Regions from separate parts of the Streptomyces sp. NPDC019443 genome, predicted to be linked through region 2. Evidence: riboswitches for the same ligand, from Rfam matches in the RefSeq annotation. Region 2 holds a riboswitch; each other region holds the start of a gene.

What was found. A riboswitch is a leader RNA that binds a small molecule or an ion and turns the genes downstream of it on or off. The one in region 2 is predicted to bind thiamine pyrophosphate.
Region 1: another riboswitch for thiamine pyrophosphate. It lies ahead of thiC (phosphomethylpyrimidine synthase ThiC); the one in region 2 lies ahead of ACH492_RS10435 (thiamine ABC transporter substrate binding subunit).
Region 3: another riboswitch for thiamine pyrophosphate. It lies ahead of thiO (glycine oxidase ThiO); the one in region 2 lies ahead of ACH492_RS10435 (thiamine ABC transporter substrate binding subunit).

The regions. Positions count from the first base shown of each region.
Region 1 is NZ_JBIRYJ010000009.1:314,248-319,828, forward strand. Features, by position in the region: gene ACH492_RS27205 (DUF5326 family protein) at 26-238, shown strand; gene ACH492_RS27210 (IclR family transcriptional regulator) at 435-1,205, shown strand; gene ACH492_RS27215 (SsgA family sporulation/cell division regulator) at 1,325-1,759, shown strand; gene ACH492_RS27220 (YibE/F family protein) at 1,773-3,116, opposite strand; TPP riboswitch at 3,188-3,346, shown strand; gene thiC (phosphomethylpyrimidine synthase ThiC) at 3,339-5,132, shown strand.
Region 2 is NZ_JBIRYJ010000002.1:889,532-901,066, forward strand. Features, by position in the region: gene ACH492_RS10390 (TetR/AcrR family transcriptional regulator) at 1-378, shown strand, start outside; partial or broken gene ACH492_RS10395 (M23 family metallopeptidase) at 563-1,123, opposite strand; gene rpsB (30S ribosomal protein S2) at 1,382-2,317, shown strand; gene tsf (translation elongation factor Ts) at 2,424-3,260, shown strand; gene pyrH (UMP kinase) at 3,421-4,203, shown strand; gene frr (ribosome recycling factor) at 4,346-4,903, shown strand; gene ACH492_RS10420 (phosphatidate cytidylyltransferase) at 4,903-6,021, shown strand; gene ACH492_RS10425 (SRPBCC family protein) at 6,320-6,784, shown strand; gene rlmN (23S rRNA (adenine(2503)-C(2))-methyltransferase RlmN) at 7,073-8,179, shown strand; TPP riboswitch at 8,199-8,323, shown strand; gene ACH492_RS10435 (thiamine ABC transporter substrate binding subunit) at 8,391-9,482, shown strand; gene ACH492_RS10440 (ABC transporter permease) at 9,521-11,137, shown strand; gene ACH492_RS10445 (ABC transporter ATP-binding protein) at 11,137-11,535, shown strand, end outside.
Region 3 is NZ_JBIRYJ010000005.1:241,217-252,751, reverse strand. Features, by position in the region: gene ACH492_RS18485 (Rv2175c family DNA-binding protein) at 73-438, opposite strand; gene ACH492_RS18480 (NAD(P)/FAD-dependent oxidoreductase) at 500-1,681, opposite strand; gene ACH492_RS18475 (hypothetical protein) at 1,767-2,108, opposite strand; TPP riboswitch at 2,160-2,271, shown strand; gene thiO (glycine oxidase ThiO) at 2,269-3,426, shown strand; gene thiS (sulfur carrier protein ThiS) at 3,423-3,632, shown strand; gene ACH492_RS18460 (thiazole synthase) at 3,638-4,432, shown strand; gene pknB (Stk1 family PASTA domain-containing Ser/Thr kinase) at 4,758-6,695, shown strand; gene ACH492_RS18450 (deoxyribonuclease IV) at 6,701-7,549, shown strand; gene ACH492_RS18445 (DUF4396 domain-containing protein) at 7,632-8,126, shown strand; gene ACH492_RS18440 (sulfite oxidase-like oxidoreductase) at 8,138-8,770, opposite strand; gene bfr (bacterioferritin) at 8,926-9,405, shown strand; gene ACH492_RS18430 (bacterioferritin-associated ferredoxin) at 9,490-9,756, opposite strand; gene ACH492_RS18425 (class II 3-deoxy-7-phosphoheptulonate synthase) at 9,905-11,257, opposite strand; gene ACH492_RS18420 (N-acetylmuramoyl-L-alanine amidase) at 11,451-11,535, shown strand, end outside.

The sequences.
Region 1 (5,581 bases), on a different contig from region 2:
ATGAAACGAGGTAAGGACGATGGCTGTGCGGGAAGTATTCGCGGGGATGCCGTGGTGGATCAAGTGGGTCGCGGTGCCCGTCATCGCCCTTGTCGTATTCGGAGGACTGATCACGAGCGTCGTCGGCTTTGTGATCGGACTGCTCTTCAAGATCCTTGTCTTCGTCGCCTTGGTCAGTGGACTCGTCTTCGTCGTACGGAAGTTCATGTCGTCATCGAGCTCACGAAGCGACTGGTAGCCCGTGCCCGTCCGGGCGTTAGCCCGGGCGGGGGAACGCCCCGACAAACCCCCACTGCCGCACGGGAACGGCCATTACAGTGACAACCCCGCTGCCGCCCCATGGAAAATCCGCCTTTGGGAAATACGCGCGGCGGGCCGCGGGGGCGGCCCCCGCAAGCGGGCGCGCTGCCCGTCACCATGCCTGGGGGTGACCTTTGGCCACGGCTACGAACGCTCCTGCCCCTACCCTGATCGTTTCGGTGCAACGGGCGATGAGGCTGCTGGAGACCGTGAGTTCCCATCCGGACGGGGCCCCCGCGAAGCAGCTCGCGCGCGAGGCGGGTCTTCCCCTTCCCACCGCGTACCACCTGTTGCGCACCCTGACGCACGAGGACTATCTGCGCCGCGAGAAGGGCGTGTTCATCCTCGGTGACGCGGTCGAGCGGCTCGCGATCGGCGGCGCTCTGCGGAATCGTCGCACCACGCTCGTGGACTCGCTCGCGCACTGGCGGGACGCCATCGGAGTCCCGGTCTACTTCGCGGCCTACCGCGAGGGCGAGATCGAGATCGTCGCCGTCGCCGACACCCCGTATGCGCCCGCCGTCGCCGAGTGGGCCGACTTCCGTGAGACCGGACATGCCCATGCGCTCGGCCAGTGTCTGCTGAGCCAGCTCGACGAGCAGGGCCGCAGCGACCATCTGGACCGCCACCCCGTGCAGCCGGTCACCCCTTGTTCCGTAAGGGACCGGCGCGCGCTGCTGGAGCGGCTCGCGTCGAAGGAGCGGATGCAAACGGTCGTGGAGCGACAGGAGTACGCGCTCGGTACCGTCTGTGCCGCCATTCCGATCACGGCCGGATCCGGTGCCGCCGCGATGGGCATTTCGCTCCCGCTCCACCAGGAAGAACGCTTGTTTGAGGCGGTCGAACAACTACGTAACGCGATCGGAGGACTTCTGGGCTCCATAGCGTTCTCTATCAGTATCTGAAAAATCACTCCTTGTGATCTACAAGTCCTTACAGGACGATTACGTCAAGAGGCCATGGGGATCGTTCCTGGCCGTTTTCAGCTGAGTTCTTCACTGCTTCATCTGCTGCGGGGTACATGATGCGCGAGTCGGTCCAGGCCGAGGTCCTGATGAGTTTCCATGTCTCCGAGGAGCTCTCTTTCCGGATCCCGGTGGAGCTCCGGTACGAGACGGGGGATCCGTACGCGGTGCGGATGACCTTCCATCTTCCCGGCGATGCCCCTGTGACCTGGGCCTTCGGGCGCGAGTTGCTGCTGGACGGCATCAATGCGCCGAGCGGCGACGGTGATGTGCACATCGCTCCGACCGGTCTCCAGGGGCTGTCCGACGTCACCATCCGGCTCCAAGTCGGCGCCGACCGGGCGCTGTTCCGGGTGAGCGGGGCCCCGCTCGTGGCCTTCCTCGACCGCACCGACAAGCTGGTGCCACTGGGGCAGGAGCGTACGCTCGCCGACTTCGAGGACAATCTGGACGTGGCGCTCGGGCGCATTCTCGCCGAGGAGAACGCCGGCTGAGCAGTCGACGCCGCTACTTCTTGCGGCGGCGGCCCCTGCCGCCCCGAACCGGTGATCCACTCCGTGCCGGTGATTCGTCCGCCGCTGCGATTCCCGGCCGGTCGGCGGAGACCACCAGGCTCGCGAGTGCGGTGGTCACCGGTACGGCGGCGACAAGTCCGATCGACCCCACCAGGGTCCGTACGATTTCCACCGCCACCAGCTCGCTGTTGGCCACCGTCCCCACACTGCTCTGCGCGATCGAGAAGAGCAGCAGCAGCGGCAACGCGGCGCCCGCGTAGGCCAGTACGAGAGTGTTGACGACGGAAGCGATGTGGTCCCGGCCGATCCTGATCCCGGCCCGGTAGAGCGCCCGTGGGCCCATGCCCGGGTCCGCCTGACGCAGTTCCCAGACCGCCGAGGTCTGGGTCACCGTCACATCGTCGAGCACGCCGAGCGAGCCGATGATGATGCCGGCCAGCAGCAGACCGCTCATGTCGATGTTCGGATACAGACCGTGAATCAGACCGGTGTTGTCGTCGGTGTTGCCGGTCATGCTCGCCCAGCCGATGAAGAGTGAGCCGAGCAGCCCGGTCAGCAGCAGCGAGATCAGCGTGCCGAGGGCCGCGACCGAGGTGCGGGCGGTGAGGCCGTGGCACAGATAGAGCGAGACCAGCATGATGGCGCTCGCCCCGATCACCGCGACGATCAGCGGATTCGAGCCCTGCAGGATTGCGGGCAGGATGAACAGGGTCAGTACGGCGAACGAGACGGCCAGTGCGATCAGCGCCATCACGCCCTTCATTCGTCCCACCAGCACCACTGCGAGCGCGAAGATCCCGGCCAGCAGCACCATCGGCAGCTCACGGTCCACATCGGTCACGGAGTACTGCAGGTCACGGGGCGCGTCGGGGGCGTACGCCACCACCACGCCCTGCCCCTTGTCCAACTGCCGCGACGCGTCCGGCTGGACGATCTCGGTGAACGTACGGCCCTTGTCCTTGCCGCTGGTGACCTCGATCGTCGCCTTTTCACAGCTGCCTCGCTGGGCATTGACCGCCTCGCGCCCCTCGGGCGTGGAGGTGTCGCCGGTCGGCGGTACCTGCGCGGCGTTCACGTCCTTGCAGTTGACCTTCTCGACCCGCACCACCTTGCCCTGCTCGGTCTGCCGGTCGAAACCGACACCTGTGCGCTCATGCCCGGGCGCACCGCCCGGCCAGAGCACGACAAGGCCCACGACGACCGCGGTGGCGAAAGGAATCAGCACCGCGGCGATGACCTTGCGGAGATGCTGCGAAACAGGCGCGGCGGGCCCATGGCTGTGCGAGTGGCCGCGGGGTTCGGGCGTCTGCGGCGAGGGGGTCGGCGAGTAGGTCACCGACCGATCATCGCAAGAACGAGGGGGGCCCACTGTTCAGCGCGCCAGAAATGACGCTAGCGTGGTGTCACCTTTGCACACGCGGGAGCTCGGAGCACCGGGCTGAGAGGGCGCTGACCTCCGCATTCGCCGACTGGCCGAAGCCAGTACGCCGTTTACGGAAGCCGCTGCGTCGACCGCCGAACCTGTTACCGGGTAATGCCGGCGTAGGGAGTAGGTCTCATGACCGTATCGGATGCACGCACGCCTGCCTCGAATGAGAACGACGAGGGCGGCAAGTCCATCGGCTGGCACAAGGGATACGTCGAGGGCTCGCGCCCCGACCTCCGGGTGCCGGTCCGCCAGGTGCACCTGACCAACGGCAAGGACGTGACGCTGTACGACACGTCCGGCCCATACACCGACCCCACCGTCGAGACCGACGTCCGCCGCGGCCTGCCGCCGCTGCGGGAGAACTGGATCGTCGGCCGCGGCGACACCGAGGAGTACGCGGGCCGCCCGGTCCGCCCCGAGGACGACGGGATCAAGCACACCTCGCCGAGGGGCGGTCTGCGCAACCTCGACGCGGTCTTCCCGGGCCGCCCGCGCCAGCCCCGCCGGGGCCGGGCCGGACAGGCGGTGTCGCAGCTCGCGTACGCCCGCCGTGGCGAGATCACGCCGGAGATGGAGTACGTCGCGATCCGCGAGAACGTCTCGCCCGAGGTGGTGCGCGAGGAGATCGCCGCGGGCCGGGCCGTCCTGCCCGCCAACGTCAACCACCCCGAGATCGAGCCGATGATCATCGGCAAGCGGTTCCTGGTGAAGGTCAACGCCAACATCGGCAACTCCGCTGTCACCTCCTCCATCGAGGAGGAGGTCGAGAAGATGACCTGGGCGACCCGCTGGGGCGCGGACACGGTCATGGACCTCTCCACCGGCCGCAACATCCACACGACCCGCGAATGGGTGCTGCGCAACTCCCCGGTGCCGATCGGCACCGTGCCGCTCTATCAGGCGCTCGAGAAGGTCGACGGCAAGGCCGAGGACCTGACCTGGGAGGTCTACAAGGACACGGTCATCGAGCAGGCCGAGCAGGGTGTCGACTACATGACGGTCCACGCGGGCGTGCTGCTGCGGTATGTGCCGCTGACGGCCCGCCGCAAGACCGGCATCGTCTCGCGCGGCGGCTCGATCATGGCGGCCTGGTGCCTGGCGCACCACAAGGAGTCGTTCCTGTACGAGAACTTCGAGGAGCTCTGCGAGATCCTCGCCTCGTACGACGTGACGTACTCCCTCGGCGACGGTCTGCGGCCCGGCTCGATCGCGGATGCCAACGACGAGGCGCAGTTCGCGGAGTTGCGCACGCTCGGGGAACTCAACTCCATCGCCAAGCGTTTCAATGTGCAGACGATGATCGAAGGACCCGGTCACGTCCCGATGCACAAGATCAAGGAGAACATCGACCTCCAGCAGGAGATCTGCGAAGAGGCCCCCTTCTATACGCTCGGCCCGCTCACCACGGACGTGGCCCCGGCGTATGACCACATCACCTCCGGCATCGGGGCGGCAATGATTGCCTGGTGGGGAACGGCGATGCTCTGCTATGTCACGCCCAAGGAGCACCTGGGCCTGCCCAACCGTGATGACGTGAAGACCGGCGTCATCACCTACAAGATCGCGGCGCATGCGGCAGATCTCGCCAAGGGGCACCCGGGTGCGCAGGAGTGGGACGACGCGCTGTCCGACGCGCGCTTCGAGTTCCGGTGGGAGGACCAGTTCAATCTGGCCCTCGACCCGGACACGGCACGGGAGTTCCACGACGAGACGCTCCCGGCGGAGCCGGCGAAGACCGCGCACTTCTGCTCGATGTGCGGCCCGAAGTTCTGCAGCATGAAGATTAGCCAAAGCATCACAGAGCGGTTCGGCGGGACTGCGGCTGACGGCGCGTCGGCTGAGGAGGTCGCGGAGGGGATGCTCCAGAAGTCGCAGGAGTTCGCCGAGGCGGGGAACCGGGTGTATCTGCCGCTGGCGGACTGAGGCTCACGCGCAGACGGCCCGTGCATCCGTGGTTCTCAGGCCAACTCGGAGGCGCGGGCCCTGCCCGTCTCGCAGACGAGCCGCGTCAGCGTGGTTCTATCTGGCGACCTCACGATGCCCCGGATACCAAACCACCCGCCCTGCCGAGCCGCGCCTGGAGCCGCTCTCGGCCAGACACCGCTGTGCCTTGCCTACGGGGCGCCAACGGGGAGTTCGCCTCGTAGGCACCTCTGGCTGGGTTGGGAGCGTCTGCTCCTGCACAACAGGGAGATAGGCCCCCTCGACCTCGCGCCGTGGTCGCTGATGGTGTCCTCGGGGCCGGTGTGGTCCCCGTGCCCGTCGCGGTCGGCGGGGTTGTACTTCTGGTCACCCAAAGGCGTGCGCCGGTTGATCGCGTGCGACTAAAGCGTGTTGCAGAAGGCCGTGATCTGGGCATTTCCCGTGTATGC
Region 2 (11,535 bases):
GTCGACTTCCCGGTCTGGGCGGCGGAGGTCGAGGCCGCGATGCAGCAGGCCGACACGGCAGAGGGCAAGGTCGAGGCGTACGTACGCCAGCAGCTGGAGCTCGTCGGCGACCGGCGCCACCGGGCCGTTGTCGCGATCTCCGCGAGTGAGCTGGACGCCGGGGCACGGGAGAAGATCCGTGCCGCGCACGGCGGGCTGATCGCGATGATCGTGGAGGCGCTCGGCGAGCTGGGGCACGACCAGCCCCGGCTGGCGGCGATGCTGCTGCAGGGCGTGGTGGACGCCGCGGTGCGCCGCATCGAGATCGGCGCGGCGGAGGACCCGGCGGCGATCGCCGAGGCGGCAGTGTCGATGGCCCTGCGGGGCGTGCAGGGCTGACCCCGCAAGGGCCTCGCGGACCGGGAGGGCCCGGTGGGCCGGGTTCCGGAGCCCGGCGCAGGCCCCGGTGCGTCAGGGCGACTGTGATCAGCAGCAACGCCGCGTGCAGTGCTGTCCCGGACGCCCCCGCGAGAACGGGCGCGGCAACCCGTGCGGCGACCGGAGCGACAGTCGCCTCAAGAGGCGGGACGCCGAACACCGGCAGCAGCCGGGACGGCGATCGGCGCAGCAGCCAGGGCGGCAGCAGAGACAGCGGATCCAGATACTCCGCGCCGCGCAGCAGCCCCCAGTGCAGACAGCCGGCCGCACAGTGCGAAGGGCCCGGCTCGACGGTCGCCACCACCTGGCCGGCGCTCACCTCCGTGCCCTCGGGGAGCAGCGGGCGCACGGGTTCGTACGTCGTGCGCAGCGGCGGTTCACCCGTACCGGTGAGGGTGAGGGAGAGGACGCCGCGGCCCGCGACCCGGCCCGCGAAGGAGACCCGGCCGGGCGCCGCGGCCCGCACCGGGGTGCCCGGCGGCGCGGCCAGATCCACGCCGCGGTGCCCCGGCCCGTACGCCGAGTCCGGTGGCTCCCAGCCGCGTACGACGATGGGCCGCGGCGGACCCACCGGCCAGCTCCGGTCGCGATCGAGGGCAGACGCCGGGGGCGCGCCCCCAATGAGCAGGGCAGCGGCAAGGGCAACGACAACGGCGACTACGGGTACGAGAAGTCTGCGGATGGATCTGCGGATGTGGCGGTACATGGCACAGACCGTCCCGCGGAACCCCGCAACCGCGTGGATCATGGTCCCGATCTGTGGAGTACTGACCGGTTGTGGACAGCGCCGTCACCCGGCACCGCGCCGGTCCCGTACACTTCTTCTGGCGATCCGGGTCACCGGGTCGACTTCGCACGCCCCGCCACCACACCCTCTTCAGGTCGGTGGCCGCGCTCCTCGGTCCCTTGTGGCACGGCGCGTCGGGGCGTCAGGACATAACCGAGAATCCAAGGAGATACGGCCATGGCCGTCGTCACGATGCGGGAGCTGCTGGAAAGCGGCGTCCACTTCGGTCACCAGACCCGTCGTTGGAACCCGAAGATGAAGCGATTCATCTTCACGGAGCGCAACGGCATCTACATCATCGACCTGCTCCAGTCGCTGTCGTACATCGACCGCGCCTACGAGTTCGTCAAGGAGACCGTCGCGCACGGCGGCTCCATCATGTTCGTCGGCACCAAGAAGCAGGCCCAGGAGGCCATCGCCGAGCAGGCGACGCGCGTTGGCATGCCGTACGTCAACCAGCGTTGGCTGGGCGGCATGCTCACCAACTTCTCCACCGTCTACAAGCGCCTTCAGCGTCTGAAGGAGCTTGAGCAGATCGACTTCGAGGATGTGGCCGCGTCCGGCCTCACCAAGAAGGAGCTCCTGGTCCTCTCCCGCGAGAAGGCCAAGCTGGAGAAGACCCTCGGTGGTATCCGCGAGATGCAGAAGGTGCCCAGCGCCGTCTGGATCGTCGACACCAAGAAGGAGCACATCGCCGTCGGTGAGGCGCGCAAGCTCCACATCCCGGTCGTCGCGATCCTGGACACCAACTGTGACCCCGACGAGGTCGACTACAAGATCCCGGGCAACGACGACGCGATCCGCTCCGTCACCCTGCTCACCCGCGTGATCGCCGACGCCGTCGCCGAGGGCCTCATCGCCCGTTCCGGCGTCGCCACCGGTGACTCCAAGCCGGGCGAGAAGGCCGCCGGCGAGCCGCTCGCCGAGTGGGAGCGCGACCTCCTCGAGGGCGAGAAGAAGGCGGACTCCGACGAGGCTGCCGAGGCTCCGGCCGCCGCCGAGGCCGAGAAGCCGGCCGAGGCCGCTGCTGAGGCCCCCGCTGCTGAGGCTCCGGCTGCCGAGGCCCCGGCCGCCGAGGACGAGAAGCCGGCCGCGGACGCCGAGCAGGCCTGACCGCTCAGGTTCGGTAGTTGACGGCGGGGGACGGTGTCACAAGCACCGGCCCCCGCCGCTCACCCGTAGATCTTCGACTTTCGACTTTCGAGAGAGATTCAAGGACATGGCGAACTACACCGCCGCTGACGTCAAGAAGCTCCGTGAGCTCACCGGCGCCGGCATGATGGACTGCAAGAAGGCGCTGGACGAGGCCGACGGCAACGTCGACAAGGCCGTCGAGGCTCTGCGCATCAAGGGCCAAAAGGGCGTCGCCAAGCGCGAGGGCCGCTCCGCCGAGAACGGCGCCGTCGTCTCCCTCATCTCGGACGACAACACCTCCGGTGTCCTCGTCGAGCTGAAGTGCGAGACGGACTTCGTCGCCAAGGGTGACAAGTTCCAGGCCGTCGCGGCCGCGCTCGCCGCCCACGTCGCCGCGAGCTCCCCGGCCGACATCGAGGCGCTGCTCGCCTCCGAGATCGAGCCCGGCAAGACCGTCCAGGCGTACGTCGACGAGGCCAACGCCAACCTCGGCGAGAAGATCGTCCTGGACCGCTTCGCGCAGTTCACCGGTGGGTACGTCGCTGCGTACATGCACCGCACCATGCCTGACCTCCCGCCGCAGATCGGCGTCCTCGTCGAGCTCGACAAGGAGAACGCCGAGGTCGCCAAGGGCGTCGCGCAGCACATCGCCGCCTTCGCGCCGAAGTACCTCTCCCGTGAGGACGTCCCGGCCGAGGTCGTCGAGGCCGAGCGCCGCGTCGCCGAGGAGACCACGCGCGCCGAGGGCAAGCCCGAGGCCGCCCTCCCGAAGATCGTCGAGGGTCGCGTCAACGGCTTCTTCAAGGAGGCCACCCTCCTGGGCCAGCCGTACGCGCTCGACAACAAGAAGTCCGTCCAGAAGGTCCTGGACGAGGCCGGTGTCACGCTGAAGCGCTTCGCGCGCATCAAGGTCGGCATCTGACCCGTTAAGCGATCGACACGGGAGCCCGCTAGGGTTCCTTACGCAGTCGCCGGTCGCGCTCGCGCCGGACGACCGCAGATCTGACGAGGAGGCCATTGCCGACAGGGATACCAGTAACCCACGGCAATGGCCTTCTTCGTATGTGCACGAGGAGATCTCCATGAACAAGGGCGCGGACGCCAAACAGGCTGCCGACGACAAGAGCGACCACGACGTCAAGAAGGTCGGGCGCTTCATGCTGAAGCTGTCCGGTGAAGCCTTTGCCGGCGGTGGAGGGCTCGGCGTAGACCCCGACGTCGTACACGCCATGGCGCGCGAGATCGCCGCGGTTGTCCGCGACGGTGCTCAGATCGCGGTCGTCATCGGTGGCGGCAACTTCTTCCGCGGGGCCGAGCTCCAGCAGCGCGGCATGGACCGGGCCCGTTCCGACTACATGGGCATGCTCGGCACGGTGATGAACTGCCTCGCCCTCCAGGACTTCCTGGAGAAGGAGGGCATCGACTCCCGCGTCCAGACCGCCATCACCATGGGGCAGGTCGCGGAGCCGTACATCCCGCTGCGCGCAGTACGCCACCTGGAGAAGGGCCGCGTCGTCATCTTCGGCGCCGGTATGGGCATGCCCTACTTCTCCACCGACACCACCGCGGCGCAGCGCGCCCTGGAGATCGACGCCGAGGCCCTGCTGATGGGCAAGAACGGCGTCGACGGGGTCTACGACTCCGACCCCAAGACCAACCCCGACGCGGTGAAGTTCGACGCGCTGGAGTACGGCGAGGTGCTCTCCCGCAACCTCAAGGTCGCCGACGCCACCGCCATCACGCTCTGCCGCGACAACGCCCTTCCGATCCTCGTCTTCGAACTGCTCGCCGAGGGCAATATCGCTCGGGCCGTCAAGGGTGAGAAGATCGGCACGCTCGTGAGCGACCAGGGCACCCGCGCCTGACTCGGAGGACGCCCCTCGGGGGACGTCCCTCGAGGGATGGACAAAGTCCTGCCGGTCGGACACCGTGCAGGAGAAGACGCGACACAGGGTTCCGCCGGCCCAGTTTGACGCCGGGCCCACTCAAGACACGCAGGAGCAAGTGGTGATCGAAGAGACCCTCCTCGAGGCCGAGGAGAAGATGGAGAAGGCCGTCCTGGTCGCCAAGGATGACTTCGCCGCGATCCGCACCGGACGTGCGCACCCGGCGATGTTCAACAAGATCGTGGCGGACTACTACGGTGCGCTGACCCCGATCAACCAGCTGGCCTCGTTCTCGGTTCCCGAGGCGCGGATGGCCGTGGTGACTCCGTTCGACAAGAGCGCGCTGCGCAACATCGAGCAGGCGATCCGCGACTCCGACCTCGGCGTCAACCCGAGCAACGACGGCAATATCATCCGGGTGGTGTTCCCGGAGCTCACTCAGGACCGCCGCAAGGAGTACATCAAGGTCGCCAAGACCAAGGCCGAGGACTCCAAGATCTCGATCCGCTCCGTGCGCCGCAAGGCCAAGGAGACCATCGACAAGCTGATCAAGGACGGCGAGGTCGGCGAGGACGAGGGCCGCCGCGGGGAGAAGGAGCTCGACGACACCACCGCGAAGTACGTCTCGCAGGTGGACGAGCTGCTCAAGCACAAGGAAGCCGAGCTGCTCGAGGTCTGATGAACGACTCTTCCTGGGGGGCCCCGCCGAGAGCCGGTTTCTGGGGACCGCCCGACCAGGGGCCTGCCCCGGCGGGTCCCGCATACGATGAGCATGACGCACAGCAGACTCGGCCCATGCCCATCGTGCCGGACTTTCCCGACGCAGGTAGAGACGCCGAAGACCGCGACGACCGCGATCGCCGCGACGACAGCAACGACCGCGACCGGGGGGCCGCTCGGCTGGGTGGCCCCCTGTTCCGCGACGAGATTCCGCAGGAGCCCATGCCCACCCCGTCGTCGGCACCCGAGCCGCCGCAGAAGAAACGGGCCGGCCGTGATCTGCGCGCGGCCATAGGGGTCGGCGTCGGTCTCGGCGCTGTGATCGTCGCGTCGCTCTTCATCGTCAAGGCCGTGTTCGTCGGCGTGATCGCGGTCGCCGTCGTGGTCGGACTGTGGGAACTCACTTCGCGGCTGGAGGAGCGCAAGCGGATCAAGGCTCCGCTGGTGCCGCTCGCGGTGGGCGGCGCGGCGATGGTTGTGGCCGGTTATGTGCGCGGCGCCGAGGGCGCCTGGGTCGCCATGGCGCTCACGGCGCTCGCGGTGCTGGTCTGGCGGATGACGGAGCCTCCCGAGGGCTATCTGAAGGACGTCACGGCGGGCGTCTTCGCAGCTTTCTACGTTCCTTTCCTGGCAACTTTCGTCGCGTTGATGCTCACCGCGGACGACGGCCCGTGGCGGGTGCTCACCTTCCTGGCGCTGACCGTGGTCAGCGACACGGGTGCGTACGCCGTCGGCTGGCGCTTCGGCAAGCACAAGCTCGCGCCGCGCATCAGCCCGGGGAAGACCCGCGAGGGCCTCGGCGGCGCGGTGGCGTTCGCGATGGGCGCGGGTGCGCTGTGCATGCAGTTCCTCATCGACGACGGCACCTGGTGGCAGGGTCTGCTTCTGGGCTTCGCGGTCGCGGTCAGCGCCACGCTCGGCGACCTGGGCGAGTCGATGATCAAGAGGGACCTGGGCATCAAGGACATGGGCACGCTGCTGCCAGGTCATGGCGGCATCATGGACCGGCTGGATTCGCTGCTGCCCACGGCTCCGGTGGTATGGCTGCTGATGGTGATCTTCGTCGGGTCCGGCTGACCCATTTGACCTGCGCTTTTACGTGTTAGGGGCTCGTTGTTCACAGGCGGCGGGCCCCTCTTCGTATCTCTGCGACACTCGTATCACCATGCCCAAGCCCGGAGAACTTGCAGTCTCGGAGCAGCGACAGGCCCTCTACCAGCACCACTGGAGTTGGTAGAGGGCCTGTCGTCGGACACTGGGCCGTCTCTGGGCCATCAGCCTTCATTCCGGCGGAGGTCGACGTTCTGCCACGGAGGCGTCGCTGACTGCGCCCACGATCATGCGGCTGACGCAGCCCGGTGGTTCCATGGGGTCCATGGCAACCAGGACTGTCGTCGTCGAGCGCGTGATCCGGGCGTCTCCCGAGCGGGTGTGGGAGGCCCTGACCGACCTTGAGGGCGCGGAGCGCGTGCTGAGCGGTGTGGAGCGGATCGAGGTCCTCACCGAGGGCGGCTTCGGAGCGGGCACACGGTGGCGCGAGACCCGGCGGATGCTGGGGAAGGAGGCCACCGAGGAGATGTGTGTGACCGCCAGCGAGCCCCCCGAGCGTTTTGTGGTGGAGGCCGACTCCCAAGGCACCCACTATGTGTCGGAGTTCGCGCTGCTGACCGCCGGGCCGGAGGCGACGACCGTGCGGATGACATTCTCGGCCGTCCCGCCCGGCGGCTTCATGGGTCTGCTCGCAAAGCTGCTCGGCGGCCTCGGCGTCAAGGCCGTGAGCAGGGCGATCGCGAAGGACCTCGACGATGTCGCCGCCGCGGTGGAAAGCCGCAGCGGCTAGCTTTGTCGGAGTGCCCCAAAGTACTCGCTCACGGCCTTGATGCTCCCTCCTGCCCGGTTTCGACAGAGAGACCACAGCGGGGGAGAGGTTCGCCATGCCGTGGTCGACGGCTTCAGCGGTAGCGCCGGCGCTGCCCGTTGGCGTGCTGGCCAGCCAGAACGCCCTTCGGCTGGGCCGTGTGTGGGCCGGCCGAAGGTGCCCAGCAGTGACCAACAACGACCGTCGATGCCCACCCGGGGCGGCAACGGCCGCAGGTCATGAGATTCGGTCTGCGACACTGGTGGGACCATGCCCAAGCCCGGAGAACTCACTTTCGTCGCGCCCCGCGGAGCCAAGAAGCCCCCGCGGCACCTTGCCGACCTCACGCCCGCCGAGCGCAAGGACGCCGTCGCCGCGATCGGCGAGAAGCCGTTCCGCGCCAAGCAGCTCTCGCAGCACTACTTCGCGCGGTACGCCCACGACCCCACACAGTGGACCGACATCCCCGCCGCCGCGCGAGAGAAGCTCGCGTCCGAGTTGCTGCCCGATCTGATGTCGGTCGTCCGGCACATCTCGTGCGACGACGACACCACCCGCAAGACGCTGTGGCGGCTGCACGACGGCACGCTCGTCGAATCCGTCCTGATGCGCTACCCGGACCGGGTGACGATGTGCATCTCGTCGCAGGCCGGCTGCGGGATGAACTGCCCCTTCTGCGCCACCGGGCAGGCGGGGCTCGACCGCAATCTGTCGACCGCCGAGATCGTGCACCAGATCGTCGACGGCATGCGCGCCCTGCGTGACGGTGATGTGCCGGGAGGCCCGGCGCGGCTGTCCAACATCGTCTTCATGGGTATGGGCGAGCCGCTCGCCAACTACAAGCGGGTCGTCGGCTCCATCCGCCGCCTCACCGACCCCGAGCCGGACGGGCTCGGGCTCTCGCAGCGCGGCATCACTGTGTCGACCGTCGGCCTGGTTCCCGCGATGCTGCGCTTCGCCGACGAGGGCTTCAAGTGCCGTCTCGCCGTCTCGCTGCACGCGCCGGACGACGAGCTGCGCGACACCCTGGTCCCGGTCAACACCCGCTGGAAGGTACGGGAGGTGCTGGACGCCGCCTGGGAGTACGCGGAGAAGTCGGGCCGCCGCATCTCCATCGAGTACGCACTGATCAGGGACATCAACGACCAGGCGTGGCGGGGCGACCTGCTGGGCCGCCTTCTCAAGGGCAAGCGGGTCCATGTGAACCTGATCCCGCTCAACCCGACGCCGGGATCGAAGTGGACGGCCTCCCGCCCGGAGGACGAGAAGGCGTTCGTGGAGGCCATCGCGTCCCATGGTGTGCCCGTCACCGTCCGCGACACCCGTGGCCAGGAGATCGACGGAGCGTGCGGACAGCTCGCGGCCTCCGAGCGGTAATCTTGGCTCGAACATTTACATATTCCGACAGGGGAGCGCCACAGCGCTGAGAGTGCGACCACCGCTATGAAACAGCACAGCGGTCGCAGACCCTCTGAACCTTGCCCAGGTCATTCTGGGTAGGAAGTTCGGTCACCACTCAAGCTGTTGCGCCCTGCTCACTTTGTGAGCAGGGCCGCGTCTCTTCCTGGTCACTCCAGGAGGAATTTCAGTGAGCACCACCAAGAAGTTGACGGTTACCGCCGTCGCCGCCGCTCTCGGCATCTCGACCCTCGCGGCCTGTGGCGGGGAGTCCAAGGACTCCTCCTCCGGCGGCTCGAAGTCCAAGACCGTGACGCTCGTCAGCCATGACTCCTTCGCCGCCTCCCCGGCCGTGCTGAAGGAGTTCACCCAGGAGACCGGCTACACGGTCAAGGTGCTCAAGAGCGGTGACGCGGGCGCGGCCCTCAACAAGGAGATCCTCACCAAGGGATCCCCGCAGGGCGATGTCTTCTTCGGCGTCGACAACACCCTGCTCTCGCGGGCGCTCGACAACGACCTGTTCACGCCGTACGTCGCCAAGGGACTCGGCCAGGTGGCCGACGAGGCGCAACTCGACAAGGACAAGCACCGCGTCACGCCCGTCGACACCGGCGACATCTGCGTCAACTACGACAAGAAGTACTTCGCCGACAAGAAGCTCGCGCCCCCGCAGTCCTTCGACGATCTGATCAAGCCCGAGTACAAGAACCTCCTCGTCACCGAGAATGTCGCGACCTCGTCGCCCGGTCTCGGCTTCCTCCTCGGCAGCGTCGGTAAGTACGGCGACGAAGGCTGGCAGGACTACTGGAAGAAGCTGAAGGCCAACGGCGTCAAGGTCGTCGACGGCTGGGAGCAGGCGTACAACGAGGAGTTCTCCGGTTCGGCCGGTGGCAAGAAGGCCAAGGCGGACCGGCCGCTGGTCGTCTCATACGCGTCCAGCCCGCCCGCCGAGGTGCTCTTCGCCAAGCCGCAGCCGACCGAGGCGCCCACCGGCGTCGCGACCGGAACCTGCTTCCGCCAGACGGAGTTCGCGGGTCTTCTCGACGGTGCGAAGAACGAGGCGGGCGGCAAGGCCCTGCTGGACTTCCTGGTCTCCAAGAAGTTCCAGGAGGACATGCCGCTGAACATGTTCGTGAACCCGGTGGTCAAGGACGCGAAGCTGCCCGAGCTGTTCACCAAGTTCGGCGCGGTCGTCGACAAGCCGGAGACCGTCGCGCCCGACAAGATCGCCAAGAACCGTGAGCAGTGGGTCCAGTCGTGGTCCTCGCTCGTGCTGAAGTAAGCAGGTCCGTCCGCGGGAATGCGGCGCGGCTCGGGCTGATGGCCGGGCCCGTCGCGTTCTTCGCGGTCTTCTTCGCCTATCCCGTTGTCGCGATCGTGGGCCGCGGTCTGGAGATCGACGGGGTATGGCAGTTCGGGCGGATCGGCGAGGTGCTGGGCCGTTCCGACATTCAGCAGGTCCTGTGGTTCACCATCTGGCAGGCGCTCGCCTCCACTGCGCTCACCCTCCTGATCGCGCTGCCCGGCGCGTACGTCTTCGCCCGCCTCGACTTTCCCGGCAAGCGGCTGCTGCGGGCGGTGGTCACCGTTCCGTTCGTGCTGCCGACCGTCGTCGTAGGGACGGCGTTCCTGGCGCTGCTGGGGCGCGGCGGTCTGCTCGACGAGCTGTGGGGCGTCAGGTTCGACACGACCGTCTGGGCGATCCTGCTCGCCCATGTCTTCTTCAACTACGCGGTGGTCGTACGGACCGTGGGCGGACTGTGGGCGCAACTCGACCCGCGTCAGGAGGAGGCCGCGCGAGTTCTGGGCGCCGGGCGGTTCGCGGCCTGGCGGCGGGTGACGCTGCCCGCGCTCGCGCCCGCCGTGGCGTCGGCCGCCCTGATCGTCTTTCTGTTCACCTTCAGTTCCTTCGGCGTCGTACTGATCCTCGGCGGGCCGGCCTTCTCCACACTTGAGGTGGAGATCTACCGTCAGACGGCTCAACTGCTGGATCTGCCCACGGCGGCGGTGCTCACGCTGCTGCAGTTCGCCGCGGTCGGCGCGATCCTCGCCGTGCACGCGCGGACGGTACGGCGGCGGGAGACCGCGCTGAAGCTGGTGGACCCGGCGCAGACCGCGCGCCGACCGCGTGGCGCGGGGCAGTGGGCGCTTCTCGGCGCGGTGCTCGCCACGATCCTGCTGCTGGTCCTGGCTCCGCTCGGCATCCTGGTTGAGCGCTCCTTCGACGGTCCCGGAGGCTATGGCTTCGGCTACTACCGGGCGCTCGCCTCCAGCGATGCGAGCGGTGGGGCGTTCCTCGTGCCGCCCATCGACGCCGTGTGGAACTCCTTGAGTTACGCATTCGTCGCGACCGCCATCGCGCTCGCCGTCGGCGGCCTCGCTGCGGCCGCGCTCACCCGGAAGGCAGGCCGACTGGTGCGCGGCTTCGACGCGCTGCTGATGCTGCCGCTCGGCGTCTCCGCGGTGACCGTCGGCTTCGGGTTCCTCATCACCCTCGACAAGCCGCCGCTCGATCTGCGTGGGTCGTGGATTTTGGTGCCCCTCGCCCAAGCGCTCGTCGGCGTGCCCTTCGTCGTACGCATCATGCTGCCGGTGCTGCGAGCGGTGGACGACCGACTGCGCGAGGCCGCGGCGGTGCTCGGCGCGTCCCCGCTGCGTGCGTGGCGAGAGGTGGACCTGCCGTTGGTGCGGCGGGCGCTGCTGATCGCCGCGGGGTTCGCATTCGCCGTGTCGCTAGGCGAGTTCGGGGCAACCGTCTTCATCGCCAGGCCCGACAATCCGACGCTGCCGGTGGCCGTGGCCCGGCTTCTCGGCCGGCCTGGTGAGCTCAACTACGGGCAGGCGATGGCGCTGAGCACGATCTTGATGGTGGTGTGCGCGGCGGCGCTGCTGCTCCTCGAACGCATCCGTACCGACAAGACCTCCGGAGAGTTCTGATGGCGTTGCTGCGGCTTGAGGGCGTGACCGTACGGTTCGGGGCGCGGGCGGCGCTCGACTCGGTGGATCTGGAGGTCGCCGAACACGAGATCGTCTGCGTGCTGGGGCCGAGCGGCAGCGGTAAGTCAACGCTGCTGCGGATCGTCGCCGGGCTGCAGACCGCCGACGCCGGGCGGGTGCTGCTGTCCGGCGCGGACCAGGCCGGGGTGCCGGTGCACCGGCGCGGTGTGGGCCTGATGTTCCAGGACCACCAGCTCTTCCCGCAGCGCGACGTGGGCGGCAACGTCGCCTTCGGGCTGCGGATGCACGGCAGCGGCCGGGCCGAACAGGCCCGCCGCGTCGACGAGTTGCTGGAGCTCGTCGGGCTGCCGGCAGCGCAGCGCCGGGCCGTTGCCTCG
Region 3 (11,535 bases), on a different contig from region 2:
TGGGTCGGCGGTGTGCGGGCAGGAGCCACTGGCCCCCCTGCCCGCACACCGCGTGGTGTTGTCTTCAGGACATCAGACGGCGAGCGCCTGGGCCCGGCGCTTCACCTCCGTGCCGCGATTCTCGCTGAGCGCCTGCGCGGGCGTGCCCGGCAGGGTCGGGTCGGGGGTGAAGAGCCACTCAAGCATCTCTTCGTCGGTGAAGCCGTCGTCCTTCAGGAGCGTCAGGGTCCCGGCGAGACCCTTGACCACCTTGTTGCCGTCGATGAAGGCGGCAGGCACCTGAAGCGCGCGGTTCTCACCACGGCGCACGGCGATCAGCTGGCCCTCCTTGACCAGCTGCCGTACGCGTGTCACCTCGACATCGAGCATTTCCGCGATGTCGGGAAGGTGGAGCCAGGCGGGGACGAGAGCATCGATCTTTGCGTCAATCTCGGTCACAGGACAAGCGTGCCATCCCAGACTGACAGTCGGTAGCCGGACCCCGGACAGCAGCCCGCATTCAGCCCTGGACAGCCGCCGCCTTCAGAGGGACGGAGGGGTCGGCGGCGAGATCCGGATCCAGCCGCGCGCCGGCCAGGATGAGCTTGCGCCCCTGCGCCAGATCGCGGGCCCTGCCGACGGCGAGGAGCGCGACCAGCGCGCCCTCACGCAGCCACAGCACCGACCACGTGGCGTCCGCCGGATTGCCCCGCCACACCCTCGTGTCGGCGGCCGGGTGATGGCCCGCGTACTGCACAAAGCGCCCGAACTGCTCGGACCAGAAGTACGGCACCGGGTCGTAGACCTCCAGCGGCTGCCCCAGTGCGCCCGCGACGACATTGGCGGCGACCGTGCGCGGCCCGTGCAGGGCGTTGTCCCAGTGGTGCACGAGCAGCCGCTCGCCGTAGCGGCCGGACGGGAAGGAGGCGCAGTCCCCGACGGCGTACACATCGGGCAGCGAGGTGCGCAGATGCTCGTCGGCGGTGATTGCTCCGTCCGGGCCCAGCGCGATGCCCGAGTCGGCGAGCCAGCCGGTGGCGGGGCGTGCGCCGATGCCGACGACCACCGCCCCGGCCGGGAGCTGCCGGCCGTCCGCGAGGATCACCGTGCCGGGCTCGACGTCGGCCACGCGCGCGTGGGTGAGAAGTTCGACGCCGTACTCCGCGTACCAGTCGGCCATCGGGGCGGCGACCTCGGCGGGCAGGGCGTACGCGAGGGGGCGGTCGGCGGCCTCGACGACGGTGACCGAGCAGCCCGTCTCGCGGGCGGCTGTCGCGAACTCCGCGCCGATCCAGCCCGCGCCGACGACCACGATGTCGTGCTGCCGCACGAGGACGGGGCGCAGCCGGGCGGCGTCGTCGAGGGTGCGCAGCAGATGGACGCCCGGGACGCCTTCGGCGCCGGGCAGCGTGATCGGCTCCGCGCCGCTGGCGATGACGAGGACGTCGTACGGGACGGGCCCTGCCTCGGTGTCCAGCTCGTGCGCCTGCGGGCGTACGCCGGTCACCTCGCAGCCCAGCCGCAGTCCGATGTCCAGCGCCTCGAAGTCGAGCTCGAAGGCCGACCCCTCCGCCTTGCCGAGCAGGATCGCCTTGGAGAGCGGGGGCCTGTCGTACGGCTGGTGGGGCTCGGCGCCGATCACTGTGACCGGGCCCGGGAACCCCTGTTCGCGCAGGGCCACGGCGGTCTGCACGCCGGCCATCCCCGCGCCGACGACGACCACGCGCCGCACGCCCTGTGCTGTCTGCTGCTCGCTCACCCGACAACCTTACGCATCTGACAGCCCGTCAGGTAACCGGCTGCTCGACAACGCTCGTCCCGCTGCCCTCCTGAGACTCCCACTCCCACGTCTCCTCCAGGCGCACTCGCCCGTCCTCGAGCTCGACCACCGTCGAGACGCAGTGCCCGGAGGCCGTCCGGCCGTCCGTCTTCAGCTGGACGTACCGGAAGTCCAGCCGGTCGCCCTCCCGCGTCCCCACGAGGTGGCCGCGGACCACGTCGCCGCCCTCGTACTCGGCCCAGATCCGGCCGTCCCGCTCGTGGTACGTGAACCGGGTGCGGGTCCCCACCTGGCCCGGAGCCTGGTCGGCGACCGGCGAGAGTACGAGTCCGTCGAGCGACCGTGCCACAGCTGCTGCTCCCTTACTGCGAGTTGAGGGCTGGGGTTAGGGTGGCCACCGTAAGGCACTCGCGGGAGCCCGGCGCACCGGGCTGAGAGGGAGGCTGGACGGCCTCCGACCGTACGAACCTGATCCGGGTCATGCCGGCGAAGGGAGGGGCTGGACGCCCATGTCTCGTACATCAGATGTCCTCGTCGTCGGGGGCGGAATCATCGGCCTGGTCACGGCCTGGCGTGCGGCGCAGCGCGGACTGCGCGTCGCCGTCGTCGATCCGGAGCCGGGCGGCGGGGCGGCACAGGTCGCGGCGGGCATGCTCGCCGCCGTCACCGAGCTGCACTACGGCGAGCAGACGCTGCTCGGCCTCAACGTGGAGTCCGCCCGGCGCTATCCGGCGTTCGTCGCCGAGCTCGAGGAGGCGAGCGGGCAGCATGTCGGCTACCGCGCATGCGGCACGCTGGCCGTCGCGCTCGACGCCGACGACCGCGCGCACCTGCGTGAACTGCACGCCCTGCAGCGCCGGTCCGGCCTGGAGTCGGAGTGGCTGGCCGGGCGTGAATGCCGCCGTCTGGAGCCGATGCTCGCGCCGGGCGTACGCGGGGGCCTGCGAGTCGACGGCGATCACCAGGTCGATCCGCGGCGGCTGGCCGCGGCGCTGGTGACGGCCTGCGAGCGGGCAGGGGTGGTCTTCCACCGCGGCTGGGCGGAGCGTCTTTCGGTGGTTCGAGACCGGGCGGCCGGAGCAGTGCTGAGGGACGCCGGCGAGCTCACCGCGGACCAGGTCGTCCTCGCGGGCGGCTCACTGAGCGGCAGTCTCGACGGTGTGCCGGCGGATGTGCTGCCTCCGGTACGGCCGGTGAAGGGCCAGGTTCTGCGGCTCACCGTGCCGCCTGCGTACGCACCCTTCCTCTCCCGGACCGTACGGGCCGTGGTACGCGGCAGCCACGTCTATCTGGTGCCGCGCGCGAACGGCGAGCTGGTCGTCGGCGCGACCAGCGAGGAACTGGGCTGGGACACCACGGTCACCGCCGGCGGGGTGTACGAGCTGCTGCGCGACGCGCACGAGCTGGTGCCCGGCATCACGGAGCTGCCGCTCACCGAGACCCGCGCGGGTCTGCGCCCCGGCTCCCCGGACAACGCCCCGCTGCTGGGCCCGACCGCCCTGCCCGGCCTGCACGTGGCCACCGGCCATCACCGCAACGGCGTGCTCCTCACGCCCGTGACCGGCGATGTGATGGCCGCCGTGCTGGTCACCGGCGAGCTGCCGGACGAGGCCCTCCCCTTCACTCCTCGCCGCTTCTCCCCCGTGCCCCAGGAGCAGCCCGCATGAATGTCCTGAACGTCTCCGTCAACGGCGAGTCCCGTGAGCTCGCCACCGGCACCACCCTGGACACCCTGGTGGCGGCCCTCACCGCCGCCCCTTCCGGGGTCGCGGCCGCGGTCAACGAAGCGGTCGTCCCACGCAGCCAGTGGTCCGGCACCCTCCTCGACGACGGCGACCGCGTCGAAGTCCTCACCGCAGTACAGGGAGGCTGACCGGCATGGCCGACGACCGTCTCACCATCGGCGGCACCACGTTCAACTCCCGCCTGATCATGGGTACGGGCGGGTCACCCAGCCTCGACGTACTCGAACGCTCCCTCGTCGCGAGCGGCACCGAACTCACCACCGTCGCGATGCGCCGCCTCGACCCGACCGTCCAGGGCTCCGTGCTGTCCGTCCTGGAGAAGCTGAACATCCGCGTCCTGCCCAATACGGCGGGCTGCTTCACGGCGGGCGAAGCCGTGCTGACCGCCCGGCTCGCACGCGAGGCCCTCGGCACCGACTGGATCAAGCTCGAGGTCGTCGCGGACGAGCGCACCCTGCTGCCCGATCCGATCGAGCTGCTGGATGCGGCCGAGACGCTGGTCGACGACGGCTTCACGGTCCTGCCGTACACCAATGACGACCCGGTGGTCGCCCGGAGGCTGGAGGACGCGGGCTGCGCGGCGATCATGCCGCTGGGTTCGCCGATCGGCTCCGGTCTCGGCATCCGTAATCCGCACAACTTCCAGCTGATCGTCGAGCACGCGCGCGTGCCGGTCGTGCTGGACGCGGGCGCGGGCACGGCCTCCGACGCGGCCCTGGCGATGGAGCTGGGCTGCGCGGCGGTGATGCTGGCGTCGGCGGTCACTCGCGCGCAGGAGCCGGTGCTGATGGCGGAGGCGATGCGGCATGCGGTGGAGGCGGGGCGGCTGGCGCGTCGGGCGGGGCGCATTCCGCGTCGGCACTTCGCCGAGGCGTCGTCCCCTCACGAGGGCCGCGCGGTCCTCGACCCGGAGCGGCCCGCGTTCTGACCGGAGCGCGGAGCCAGTCCCCTACCCGCTGCATCGATTTACGGCTCCGCCGCCTGGGGGCTCCGCCCCAGACCCCGGACGCCCTTCGGGCGCTGTCCTCAATCGCCGGACGGGCTTGATTTCCGCCGGTCGACCCGAGGATTCAGGCCGACCAGCAGAAAATTCAAGCCCCGTGGGAGTCCCCCCGGACGAAGTCTGGGGGAGATTGAGGCGCGGGGGTCCCGGGGGCGGAGCCCCCGGCGTAGGCCCGCGCAGCGTTACAGCTCGGCTCCAGTCCCGCCCCGAGTCGTCAGCCGTGTCACCGGTGGCTCGTAGAATCACCAGCGTGGATACGACCCTCAAGGACCCCCTCGTCGGGCAGGTGCTCGACGGCCGCTACCGCGTCGACGCGCGCATCGCCGTCGGCGGTATGGCCACGGTCTACCGGGCCGTCGACACCCGACTCGACCGGGTGCTCGCGCTCAAGGTGATGCACCCGGCCCTCGCCACCGACGCCTCCTTCGTGGAGCGCTTCATCCGCGAGGCCAAATCCGTGGCGCGTCTCGCCCACCCCAATGTGGTGGCGGTCTTCGACCAGGGCGCCGAGGGCGCGTACGTCTATCTGGCCATGGAGTACGTCGCGGGCTGCACCCTGCGCGACGTGCTGCGCGAGCGCGGGGCGCTCCAGCCGCGGGCCGCGCTCGACATTCTGGAGCCCGTGCTGGCGGCGCTCGGCGCGGCGCACCGGGCCGGGTTCGTCCACCGGGACATGAAGCCGGAGAACGTGCTGATAGGGGACGACGGCCGGGTCAAGGTCGCCGACTTCGGTCTCGTACGAGCCGTGGGCTCGGTCACCAACACCACCGGCACGGTGCTGGGCACGGTCTCCTACCTCGCCCCCGAGCAGATCGAGTACGGCACGGCCGACACCCGCGCCGATGTGTACGCCTGCGGGGTCGTCCTCTACGAGATGCTGACCGGCGGCAAGCCGCACGCCGGAGACACCCCCGCCCAGGTGCTCTTCCAGCATCTGAACGAGGACATTCCGGCGCCGTCCGCGCTGGTCCCCGGGCTCGCCGTCGAGCTCGACGAGCTGGTCGCGAGCGCCACCGCCCGCAATCCCGAGGTCCGTCCGTACGACGCGGTGGCGCTGCTGGCGCAGGTCCGCGAGGCCCGTGCTCCGCTCGGCGACGAGCAGCTGGACCTGGTGCCGCCGCAGGCGCACACCCAGGACACGGCGGAGGGCGGGAGCGAGCGGGCGCACGAGGAGGACGCCACGGACGTGATCCCGCGGGTGCTCGCCCGCGAGGAGCCGGTGGTCAACCACACCACCCGGCTTGCGATGCCGCCTTCCGAGCCGCCGCACCAGCCCCAGCAGTCCCGGCGCCGGTCCGTGCCAAGGCGCGGCGTCGTCGCGACGCTGGTCGCGGTGTTCCTGGTGCTCGGCGTGGGTGCGGGCGTCTGGTACATCAACTCCGGGCAGTTCACCCGCGTCCCGGCCCTCATCGGCAAGACCGAGAAGGATGCCAGGCAGCAGCTGAAGAGCGCCGGGCTCGATGTGAAGAAGGTCCGGTACGACTTCAGCGAGACGGTCAAACGCGGCACGGTCATCAACAGCGACCCCGCGACGAATGAGCGCATCCGCGGCAACGGCTCGGTGATCATCGTCATCTCGCGCGGCCCGGAGATCGTCCGGGTCCCGGACGTCAAGGGCCAGCCGCTCACCAAGGCGGAACGCGAGCTGAAGAAGCTCGGTCTGGCGCCGGGAGTGGTCACCAAGGCGTTCAGCGACGAGATCGACCAGGGCTCGGTGATCAGCACGGATCCGGAGGCCGGGACCGGACGCAGCCCCGATTCCGCGGTCGCCCTCGTCGTCAGCAAGGGCTCCCCGATCGACGTACCGGGCGTGACCGGCGAGACCCTGGCGGACGCCACCAGCGCGCTCAAGGACGCCGGGTTCAAGGTCAAGGTCGCCCCCGAGCGGATCAACTCCCCCGAGGAAGCGGGCTCCGTCGCCAAGCAGTCCGCGGCCGAGGGCGCCAAGCTGGCCCGCGGCGACACGATCACGCTGACGGTCTCCAAGGGACCGCGGATGATCGAGGTCCCCGATGTCGTCGGGGACAAGGTCGACGACGCCACCAGCGAGTTGGAGTCCGCGGGCTTCGAGGTCAAGGTCGAGAAGAACTTCCCCTTCCTCGGCGACACCGTCGAGAGCCAGTCCGTCGCGGGCGGCGGTCAAGCCCCCGAGGGCAGCACGATCACGATCAAGACCAAGGGGCTGTAGTTCAGATGCGCAACCCCGTCGGCGGCCATGTCCCCGTGGCCGGCGGCCTCGCCAGGACCGGTCTCGCCTACGCCCGTGAGCTGGAGGCGGAGACCGTCCAGGTCTTCGTGGCCAATCCGCGTGGCTGGGCGACGCCTGCCGGGAGCCCGGTGCAGGACGAGCAGTTCCGCGCCGAGTGCGCGGCCGACGGGATATCGGCGTACGTCCACGCCCCGTATCTGATCAACTTCGGCTCGCACACCGAGGCCACCGCCGAGAAGTCCGTGGAGTCCCTGCGGCACTCACTGCGCCGCGGCCGGGAGATCGGCGCGCTGGGCGTGGTCGTGCACACCGGCTCGGCGACCGGCGGCCGGACCCGCGAGGTGGCGCTGGCGCAGGTGCGGGAGCGGATGCTGCCGCTGCTGGACGAGCTGACGCACGACGACGACCCGTTCCTGCTGCTGGAGTCGACGGCGGGCCAGGGCTTCTCGCTCTGCTCACGGACCTGGGACTTCGGTCCGTACTTCGAGGCGCTCGACGCCCACCCCAAGCTGGGCGTCTGCCTGGACACCTGCCACGTCTTCGCGGCGGGACACGATCTGACCGGGCCGCACGGGATGGCGCAGACTCTGGATCTGCTGGTGGAGACGGTCGGTGAAGGGCGGCTGAAGCTGATCCACGCCAACGACTCCAAAGATGTGGCCGGCGCTCACAAGGACCGACACGCGAACATTGGCGCGGGCCATATCGGCGAGGAGCCGTTCCGGACGCTGATGCAGCATCCGGCGACCGAGGGCGTACCGCTGATCATCGAGACGCCCGGCGGCAAGGAAGGGCACGCAGCGGATGTGGCGCGGCTGAAGAAGCTCCGCTGAACAACCCGGGAATACCCCTAGGGGGTATACGGTTTCTTGCTGTCGACAGGAACCGCTGCCTGGTTTTTTTGGGGGGTCTCACATGCGGCACGACACTCACGCCCAGCACGCACACCATGAGCACCACACACAGCACCGATCCGTCAGCTGGTCCATGGCCGCCCAGGCCACGCTGCACTGCCTCACCGGCTGCGCCATCGGCGAAGTACTCGGCATGGTCATCGGCACCGCGCTGGGCTGGGGAAACATCCCGACGATGATCCTCGCGATCGTCCTGGCCTTCTTCTTCGGCTACTCGCTCACCCTGCGAGGAGTCCTCAAGGCCGGCGTCGACTTCAGGACCGCCTTCCGGGTCGCCCTCGCCGCCGACACCCTCTCCATCGCCGTCATGGAGCTGATGGACAACGGTGTGATCGCCGTGTGGCCCGGCGCGATGGACGCCCACCTCGGTGACGCGATGTTCTGGTGGGTGCTCGCGATCGCCCTAGTCGCCGCCTTCCTGATCACCACACCCGTCAACAAGTGGATGATCGGCCGCGGCAAGGGCCATGCGGTGGTCCACCAGTACCACCACTGAACCCCCGGGGGTCAGAGCTCCGGGCCGTCCCCCGGCTCCTCCTGATAGGAGTAGCGCTGCTCACGCCAGGGGTCGCCGAGATTGTGATAGCCACGCTCCTCCCAGAAGCCGCGGCGGTCGGTGGTCATGTACTCCACGCCACGGACCCACTTGGGCCCCTTCCAGGCGTACAGATGCGGGACGACAAGACGCAGCGGAAAGCCGTGCTCGGCGGTGAGCAGTTCACCGTCCTTGTGGGTCGCGAAGATCGTGCGGTCCGAGACGAAGTCGGAGAGCCGCAGGTTGGCGCTGAATCCGTACTCGGCCCAGACCATGACGTGGGTGACGTTCGGCGCGGGCGGCGCGAGCTCCACGACCGTACGGGCGGGCACACCGCCCCATTCGGCCCCCAGCATGCTGAACTTCGTCACGCAGTGCAGATCGGCGACGACCGTCGAGAAGGGCAGCGCCGAGAACTCTTCGTGGTTCCAGCAGCGCTTGTCGCCGTCCGCCGTGGCGCCGAAAACCCTGAACTCCCAGCGGTCCGGCCTGAACTTGGGTACGGGCCCGTAGTGAGTGACCGGCCAGCCACGCTGGAGTCGCTGCCCCGGCGGAAGCTCGGACTCCTCTGATGCGCGGTATTCCCGGCTCTCCGGCTGACCCATGCCTTCAATGGTGACAGACCGGGAGGGGTGGTCATGACCAGGTCTGGCCCGATTCGGGCAACTCCTACTAAGCATGCACTTACTGGACGCTCCCCTGCCGCGGTGCGAGGATTCGCGCACCTGCCCAAGTCACACGCGCGGAAGGAGCCTCTGCGATGCAGGGCGACCCCGAGGTCATCGAGTTTCTCAATGAGCAGCTGACCGCCGAATTGACCGCGATCAATCAGTACTTCCTGCACGCGAAGATGCAGGAGAACTTCGGCTGGACGAAGCTCGCCAAGTACACCCGGTCCGAGTCGTTCGACGAGATGAAGCACGCAGAGGTGCTGACCGACCGCATCCTCTTCCTCGATGGCTTGCCGAACTACCAGCGCCTGTTCCATGTGCGCATCGGCCAGACGGTCACCGAGATGTTCCAGGCCGACCGGCAGGTCGAGGTGGAGGCGATCGACCGCCTCCGGCGCGGAATCGAAGTGATGCGCGGCAAGGGCGACATCACGTCCGCGAACATCTTCGAGTCGATCCTGGCGGACGAGGAGCACCACATCGACTATCTCGACACCCAGCTGGAGCTTGTGGAGAAGCTCGGTGAGGCGCTGTACATCGCGCAGTTGATCGAGCAACCCGACAGCTAGGCCGCAGCTCGAGGGCCAGGTCACCGCCGGAGGGGCAGCTCGAGGGCCAGGTCACCGCCGGAGGGCTAGACCACGGCCCGAGGGCTAGGCCGCTTCGCCGAGCCCGGTCCCGGGGGCGGAGCCGGGGTCCGTCGCCAGCACGGCGGCGCTGTTGCCCTGCTCGAGCAGCTCCCGGCGGGGACAGACGTCACGACCGAGGATCCCCTGGATACGGCGTACACACGATCCGCAGTCGGTTCCGGCTTTGGAGACCGACGCTATCTGGCGGGGAGTGCAGGCGCCTGCATCCGCGTGTTCCTTCACTTGCTTCTCGGTGATGCCGAAGCAGGAGCAGACGTACACGCGGTTCACCTCCCGGACGGGATCGATAGGCGGCGCCTTCCCGATGATCGGTGAGGCTAACCTAACCTTACCCGGCGGACCCGGTGCGCAAAAGCCCCGGAATTGACGGTGGGGCGCGGATCACATCGATCCGCGCCCCACCGTCGTTGATCCGTCACTACTGGTCGCGGTACATCTCGGCGACCAGGAAGGCCAGGTCCAGCGACTGGCTGCGGTTCAGGCGCGGGTCGCAGGCCGTCTCGTAGCGCTGGTGCAGATCGTCGACGAAGATCTCGTCGCCGCCGCCCACGCACTCGGTGACATCGTCACCGGTGAGCTCGACATGGATGCCGCCCGGGTGCGTACCGAGCGCCTTGTGGACCTCGAAGAAGCCCTTGACCTCGTCGAGCACGTCGTCGAAGCGGCGAGTCTTGTGGCCGGAGGCGGCCTCGAAGGTGTTGCCGTGCATCGGGTCGGTCACCCAGGCCACCGTGGCGCCGGAGGCGGTGACCTTCTCGACCAGCTCGGGGAGCTTGTCGCGGACCTTGTCGGCGCCCATACGGACGACGAAGGTCAGCCGGCCCGGCTCGCGCTCGGGGTCGAGCTTCTCGATGTACTGCAGCGCCTCGTCGACCGTGGTCGTCGGGCCGAGCTTCACACCGATCGGGTTGCGGATCTGCGAGGCGAACTCGATGTGCGCCCCGTCCAGCTGACGGGTGCGCTCGCCGATCCAGACCATGTGGCCGGAGGTGTTGTACAGCCGGCCGGTGCGTGAGTCGGTGCGGGTCAGCGCACCCTCGTAGTCCAGCAGCAGCGCCTCGTGCGAGGAGTAGAACTCGACCGTGCGGAACTCCGCCGGGTCGGTGCCCGCGGCCTTCATGAAGTTCAGCGCGTTGTCGATCTCGCGGGCGAGCTGCTCGTAGCGCTGGCCGGACGGGGACGACTTCACGAAGTCCTGGTTCCAGGCGTGCACCTGGCGCAGGTCGGCGTAGCCGCCGGTGGTGAAGGCACGCACCAGGTTGAGCGTCGCGGCGGAGGCGTTGTACATCCGCTTGAGGCGCTCGGGGTCCGGGATGCGGGCCGCCTCTGTGAAGTCGAAGCCGTTGACGGAGTCGCCCCGGTAGGTCGGCAGCGTCACACCGTCGCGGGTCTCGGTCGGCTTGGAGCGCGGCTTGGAGTACTGGCCGGCGATACGGCCGACCTTCACCACGGGCACGGACGCGGCATAGGTGAGCACCGCGCCCATCTGGAGCAGGGTCTTGAGCTTGTTGCGGATGTGGTCGGCGGACACGGCGTCGAAGGCCTCGGCGCAGTCGCCGCCCTGCAGCAGGAACGCCTCGCCCTTGGCGACGGCTCCCATCCGGGCGCGCAGCTGGTCGCACTCGCCCGCGAAGACGAGCGGCGGATACGACTCGAGGTCCGCGATCACATCGCGCAGAGCCTCGGCATCGGGGTACTCGGGCTGCTGCGCCGCGGGCAGGTCTCGCCAGGTGTTGCCACCGGCAGCGGTGGTCTTAGCGTTCACGGTCACCCTGTCAACATTACGGGGTCCGCGCGGGCGCTCCTTCGACCGCCCAGTAAATGAGACGCGTGGTCCAGCGTTCCGACATCGGCTGTTCAGCCGCCGGGCCTTATATCTCTGCGCGGCCGGGCTCCCAGAGCTGCTAGCCTCTCGCCGGTTTCCAATCAGTTCAGTGTGAAACAAGTGACACAGGGGTGGGGCTTTGAACCGCGGACACCGCAGGGACCGCAAGAGACGGCTGCTCATTTACGGCATCGCCACAGCCGTGGTCGCCACCGCCACGATCG